Linked DNA regions of Tistrella mobilis. The protein of the gene in region 1 interacts with the protein of each later gene in a pairwise test. Links are inferred from orthologs where the notes say so. Each region holds a gene or a part of one and is shown on either strand. Other genes may lie near its edges. The genes, in order: def and P7L68_RS06310.

Evidence for each region.
Region 2: the proteins of def (region 1) and P7L68_RS06310 interact in binary tests that used the Escherichia coli proteins (3 or more experiments, as listed by UniProt). The link is inferred for Tistrella mobilis from one-to-one orthologs.

What each region holds. Positions count from the first base shown.
Region 1 is NZ_CP121017.1:563,807-566,994, reverse strand. Bases 316-3,187 are described here. They hold def (peptide deformylase), read left to right. Parts: upstream 316-1,402; coding sequence 1,403-1,972; downstream 1,973-3,187. Other genes in these bases: truA (tRNA pseudouridine(38-40) synthase TruA), read left to right, coding at 2,980-3,187; fmt (methionyl-tRNA formyltransferase), read left to right, coding at 2,012-2,980; P7L68_RS08335 (DNA recombination protein RmuC), read right to left, coding at 316-1,213. Also shown: more of P7L68_RS08335, read right to left, coding at 56-315; more of truA, read left to right, coding at 3,188-3,188. UniProt on the Escherichia coli protein: Removes the formyl group from the N-terminal Met of newly synthesized proteins. Requires at least a dipeptide for an efficient rate of reaction. N-terminal L-methionine is a prerequisite for activity but the enzyme has broad specificity at other positions.
Region 2 is NZ_CP121017.1:136,641-139,708, reverse strand. What follows is about bases 1-2,752. They hold P7L68_RS06310 (aspartate-semialdehyde dehydrogenase), read left to right. Parts: upstream 1-756; coding sequence 757-1,749; downstream 1,750-2,752. Other genes in these bases: P7L68_RS06300 (hypothetical protein), read right to left, coding at 2,575-2,752; P7L68_RS06305 (FMN-binding negative transcriptional regulator), read left to right, coding at 1,915-2,574; P7L68_RS06315 (gamma-glutamyltransferase family protein), read left to right, coding at 1-586. Outside these bases: more of P7L68_RS06300, read right to left, coding at 2,753-3,068.

The DNA.
Region 1 (3,188 bases):
TCCGCCTTCCCGATTCGTCTTCTGTTGCAGCATGTTGCAACAGACCGGCGCGCCCTCAGCCGGCCTCGTCCTCCGTGCCCCGGTCGCCCAGCTGCAGGGCGTCGATGCGCTCCGCCCGGCGGGCGGCCCGGTCGGCCGACAGACGGACGCCGCGCAGATCCTCTGCCGCCTGTTCGAAATGGCGGACCAGCTTCGCCGCCCGGTCGTCGAGCCGGGCGAGATCGTCGAGCAGGGCGGTGACCTGGGCACGGATCTCGGCCGCCTGCTCGCGCACCCGCACATCCTTGAGCACCGCCCGGATGGTGGTCAGCGTCGCCATCAGCGTGGTGGGAGAAACGATCCAGACCCGGGCGCGGAAGGCCTTTTCCACCACGTCCTGAAAATTGCCGTGCAGCTCGGCATAGACGGCTTCCGAGGGCAGGAACATCACCGCGCCGTCCGCCGTTTCGCCGGGGATCAGATAGCGGTCCGAAATCGCCTTCACATGGGCCATGACCGCCGTGCGGAAGGCGCGCGCCGCCTCGGTCCGCCGGGCATCGCTATCGGCCTGGCGGAGCAGATGGAAGCTTTCCAGCGGAAATTTGGCGTCGACGACGATCGGCCCCGGCGGATGCGGCAGATGGATCAGGCAGTCGGCACGGCGGCCGTTGGACAGGGTGGCCTGCATCGCATAGGCGCCGGGCGGCAGCATCTGGCCGACCAGATCGGCAAGCTGGACCTCGCCGAAGGCGCCGCGGGCCTGTTTGTTGGCCAGGATGTCCTGCAACCCGACCACCTTCTGTCCCAGATCGGCGATGTTGCGCTGGGCCTGATCGATCACCGCCAGCCGGGCGCGCAGATCCGCCGCCGCCTGGGCGGCACGGGTGCCTTCCAGATCGAAGCGATGCTCCAGCCGGGCCGAAAGCGTGGTCAGGCGGGCATCTACCGTTTCGGCGATCATCCGCTCCTGGGTCTGAAGCCGGGCATCCACCTGCGCCTGCTGGGCGGCAAGGGCCGCCACCACCTGTTCCATCCGCCCCGCCTGCTGGGCCTGGGCACGGGCCAGATCCCCTGCCAGCCGTTCCAGGATCTCCGCCTGGTCGAGAGCGGCATCCTCGGCTGCACGCGCCCGGCGGGCGGCCGCCGCCGCAACCCAGCCGCCGGCGACCAGCACCACCAGCAGCAGGGCCGCAATAGCGAGCGGAACGGGATCGAGGCTGGCGAAATCAGGCATCGGCGGGTCGTCTCCCGGGTGAAACAGGGCCCGGACGGGTCGCCGGGGGCGGGGATCATGCGCCGGCACGGCCACCGGCACAAGCGATGCGCCGTCTCCCGTGCAGGGCTGGCAGGCGCCGGGCGATCTTGACCCCGCGATGTCGCCGTAATACCTAACCCTTGAACAGAATTGGAGTCGTGACCTCTCATGGCCATCATGCCCATCCTCACCGCGCCCGATCCGCGCCTGACCAAGACCGCGACCCCGGTCGCGCGCGTCGACGACGACGTGCGCCGGCTGATGGACGACATGCTCGAAACCATGTATGCCGCCGAGGGGATCGGGCTCGCGGCGCCGCAGGTGGGCGTGCTGCAGCGGGTGATCGTGATCGATGTCTGCTGGGGCCGCGAGGGCAAGGAGCCGACGCCGCTCTTCATGGCCAACCCCGAGATCGTCTGGGTCTCGGACGAGGACAAGACCTATGAAGAGGGCTGCCTGTCGCTGCCCAGCCATTATGCCGATGTGGTCCGGCCGGCCGCCGTGCGGGTGCGCTATCTGGACCGCGACGGCACTGTGCAGGAAATCGAGGATGACGGCCTGCTGGCGGTCTGCGTCCAGCACGAGATCGACCATCTGGACGGGGTGCTGTTCGTCGACCATCTGTCGTCGATCAAGCGCAATATGATCCTGCGCAAGCTGCTGAAGGCCCGCCGCCTGGGCAACGACAAGCCCGAGAAGACCAAGCCCGAAAAGACGCCGGCCGCCGCCGCCGTCTGAGAACACCACCTCTCTCACCGAACCGGATCTGCGCGCCCGATGAGCACCGACACCCCCGCCCGCGCCCCGCATCGGGCGCGCGTCGTCTTCATGGGCACGCCCGATTTCGCCGTCCCCTCGCTCGACGCACTGGTTACCGCCGGGCATGACGTGATCTGCGTCTATACCCAGCCGGCCCGGCCGGCCGGGCGCGGCCAGAAGCTGCAGCCCACCCCCGTGGCAGCCCGGGCGGAGGCGCTGGGCATTCCGGTGCGCACGCCGGCAACGCTGCGCGATCCGGCCGACCGGGCCGCTTTCGCCGATCTTGGCGCCGATGTCGCGGTGGTCGCCGCCTATGGGCTGATCCTGCCACGGCCGGTGCTGGATGCGCCGGCCCATGGCTGCATCAACGTCCATGCCTCTCTGCTGCCGCGCTGGCGCGGTGCCGCGCCCATTCACCGCGCGCTGCTGGAAGGCGATGCGGAAACCGGCGTCACCATCATGCAGATGGAAGCCGGGCTCGATACCGGGCCGATGCTCGCCACCTGCCGGGTGCCGATCGGCCCGCGGATGACGGCGCAGGAGCTGCACGACCGGCTGGCGGCCGATGGCGCGGCCCTTCTGGCCCGCACCCTGCCGGGGGTTCTGGACGGCAGCATCACCGCCGAACCGCAGCCGGAAGACGGCGTGACCTATGCGAAAAAGCTGGAAAAGGCCGAAGGCCGGATCGACTGGACGGCCGATGCCGCACGGATCGACCGGCTGGTGCGCGCCTTCACCCCCTGGCCCGGCGCCTTTTTCGAACTGGAGGGGGAGAGCCTGCGGCTGATCGAGGCCATCCCCTCGGATCTCCCGGTGCCGGCCGGCACCCTGCCCGGCACATTGCTTGCCGACGCCCGGTCGGTCGCCTGCGGCGACGGCCGGGCGCTCCGGCTGATCCGCGCCCAGCGCGCCGGCCGCAAGCCGATGACCCTGGATGATCTGGCCCGCGGTTTCCCGGCGCTCGCCGCCGGTGCCCGGCTCGGCTGATGCAGCGCTGGAAGTTCACCGTCGAGTATGACGGCACGGGCTATGTCGGCTGGCAGCGCCAGGATGGCCTGCCTTCGGTTCAGCAGGTGCTGGAAGAGGCGATCGAAGCCTATACAGGCAGCCCCTGCACGCTCCGCGCGGCGGGGCGCACCGATGCCGGCGTCCATGCCTCGGCCCAGGTGGTGCATGTGGATCTGCCCCGCGCCGA
Region 2 (3,068 bases), 430 kb from region 1 along the record:
CGGCCGGGCGGAGCCTGCCTCACACCGCCCCGGCGGCAGCGGCGATACCGTATATGTCAGTGTGGTCGACCGCGACCAGACGGCCGTATCCATGGTCAACTCGATCTTCCATGCCTTCGGCAGCGGCATCACCTGTCCCCGATCGGGCGTGCTGTTCAACAGCCGGGGCACCGGCTTCCGGCTCGCCCCGGGCAAGGCCGGGCACTACCGGCCGGGTCTGCGGCCGCCACACACTCTGGTCGCGGGTATGACCGGCGACGGCCGGCGGCCGGTGATGAGTTTCGGGGTGATGGGCGGGCACTACCAGGCCATAGGCCATGCGACACTGCTGTCGCGGATCATCGATCATGGTCTGGATCCCCAGGCCGCGATCGACCTGCCGCGCTCCATGGCGATGGGCGGCGTTCTGGAGGTGGAGACCGGGTCGGATCCTGCCCTGATGCCCCGGCTGATCGGCCTTGGTCACCGGGTGCGGGCGGCCGCTCAGCCGCTGGGCGGCGCCCAGGCGATCCGGATCGACTGGGAGCGCGGCGTGCTGATCGGCGGCTCCGATTCGCGCAAGGACGGTTGCGCGCTGGGTTACTGATCCTGCGTCACAGGATCCCCCGAGAAGTTTTCACCTGAGCGCGCCGGTATACCGGCGCCCATTGCGTGTGGCTGTCCAAGCTGTTAGCGTGCGCCGCGCTTGCAGGCGGCAGTTTTTGTCATATCTCCGTCCTGCGCTCATCAACCCCTCTGCCTCCAAGGAACAGACCCATGCGGATCGGTATCGTCGGCGCCACCGGCGCGGTCGGTCAGGAGACGATCCAGGTCCTGAAGGACCGTGGTTTCCCCGTGACCGAGCTTCATCTCTTCGCCTCCGAGCGGAGCGCCGGCAAAACCACCGAAACCGCGTTCGGCACCATCACCATCGAGCCGTTCTCGGTGGAGGCCGCACGGGGCATGGATATCGTGTTCCTGGCGGTTTCGGGTGAGTTCGCCAAGGAATACGCGCCGCAGATTGCCGCTGAAGGCGGTGCGGTGGTGATCGACAACTCCTCGGCCTTCCGCTACGACGACGCGGTACCGCTGGTCGTGCCCGAGATCAACGGGCGCCGGGCGATGGGCCAGAAGCTGATCGCCAATCCGAACTGCACCACCGCCATCCTGCTGATGGCGCTCGCCCCCCTGCACGAGGCCTTCGGCGTGAAGCGCGCCATCGTCTCGACCTATCAGGCGGCAAGCGGCGCCGGTGCCGAAGGCATGACCGAGCTGGAACAGGGCGCGCGCCAGTATCTGGCGGGTGAGCCGGTGACGGCCTCGAAGTTCGCCCACCCGCTGGCCTTCAACCTGATCCCGCATATCGACAGCTTCCAGGGCAATGGCTACACCCGCGAGGAGATGAAAGTCCTCTGGGAGACGCGGAAGATCATGGAGGCGCCCGAGGTGCTGCTGAGCTGCACGGCCGTGCGCGTGCCGACCATGCGCGCCCATGCCGAAGCCGTGACCATCGAGACGGTGCGCCCGGTCACCCCGGCTGCCGCCCGCGAGGTTCTGGCCCGGGCCCAGGGCGTGACGCTGGCCGATGATCCGGCCAACAAGCTCTACCCGATGCCGCTGACGGCGTCGTCCAAGTATGACGTGGAAGTCGGCCGGATCCGCGAGAGCCTGGTCTTCGGCGAAACCGGTCTCGACTTCTTCGTCTGCGGCGACCAGCTGCTGAAGGGCGCCGCCCTCAACACCGTGCAGATCGCCGAACTGCTGGTCTGACCGGCAGCCTCGGACCCCCTGCAGAAAAGCCGGCCTCCCGATCGGGAGGCCGGCTTTTTCGTATGGATCACTGGCCGGCCGCATGGGCCCGTGCTAACCACGAAAGACTGCCCCGCCGCAGCATGACCGGCCGAAGACCCGGAGGGGCGCAAGGGAGTGGAGAGCATGCACATCCTGCGTCCGCCGTTCCGTATGGAGGACGACGCCGCCCTGGAATTCGCAGCCAGCCGTGGCTTCGGTCTGGCTGTCGCGGCAGATGGCGGCGATCCTGTGGGGGCGCACGTGCCCTTCATCATCCGGCGGGAGCCCGATCAGGTCGTGGTGCAGTTCCACCTGACGGCGGGCAATCCGCTGGTGGCACAGGCAGCCGCAGGTGCCAGGTTCCTGATCGCCGTCGCCGGGGCGGACGCCTATGTCTCCAACGACTGGTACGCCTCGAAAGATCAGGTCTCGACCTGGCTCTACGAGGCGGTGCACCTCTCGGGCCCGGCGCGCCTGGAGGAGATGGACGGCAATCGCAGACATGGCGATGCCCTCCTCGCCACGGCCGAGGCACGGCTGCCCAAGCCCGCCTGGAGCCTTGCGACGATGGAGCACCGGAAACGTCAGGCGATGCTGGAGGCCATTCGGGTCGTCGAGGTGCTCGTCGACCGGATCGAGGGTCAGTCCAAGCTCAACCAGCATAAGGTCGACGCCGACCACGTGGCAGTGGCCAACCGGCTGGCCAGGGCCGGGACAACGCCGGCGCGGGAGCTTGCCCGCCGGATGCGGGCCCTGCGCCCGGATCTCGCCTATGATTTTCCGGGCGACGATGCCGCGCCCTGATCAGCCGAAACGGGTGACCGCCAGCTGCCGCCCCAGATCATCGGCACGCACCGACTGTACGGCCTTATAGGCGGCCACCACCGATGCCGCCTCGGGGCGATTGGCGACGAAATTCTGGAACAGGCCGAACAGGCTGCCGATGCCACGCGACGTCGCGGCGTCGCTCTCCGCACTGCCGGCGGCATCGTCAACGAGAGTTGAGTTGGCCGTCGCTTCGTAGCGGGCGGCCGCGCGAGACGGGCTGGTCACATCGGCAGAGCTGTAGCTCCGGGTTGCGAACCCCGGATCCGCCTGCAGCGCAATCAGGGCCGAAAGCGTCCCGGAGGAAAAGCGCTGCCCGAAACCGGAGCCCCGCTGCTGTTCCTGGTTCTGCTGATCACGCGCCAGCGCCTGTTCGAAGGCATTGCCGCCATCCTCGCCGCCGGTGCCCGAGGGATCGACCCGCCGGATTTCATCCTGCCAGCCTTCGCCCACGATGGGGCTGCGCGTCGTCG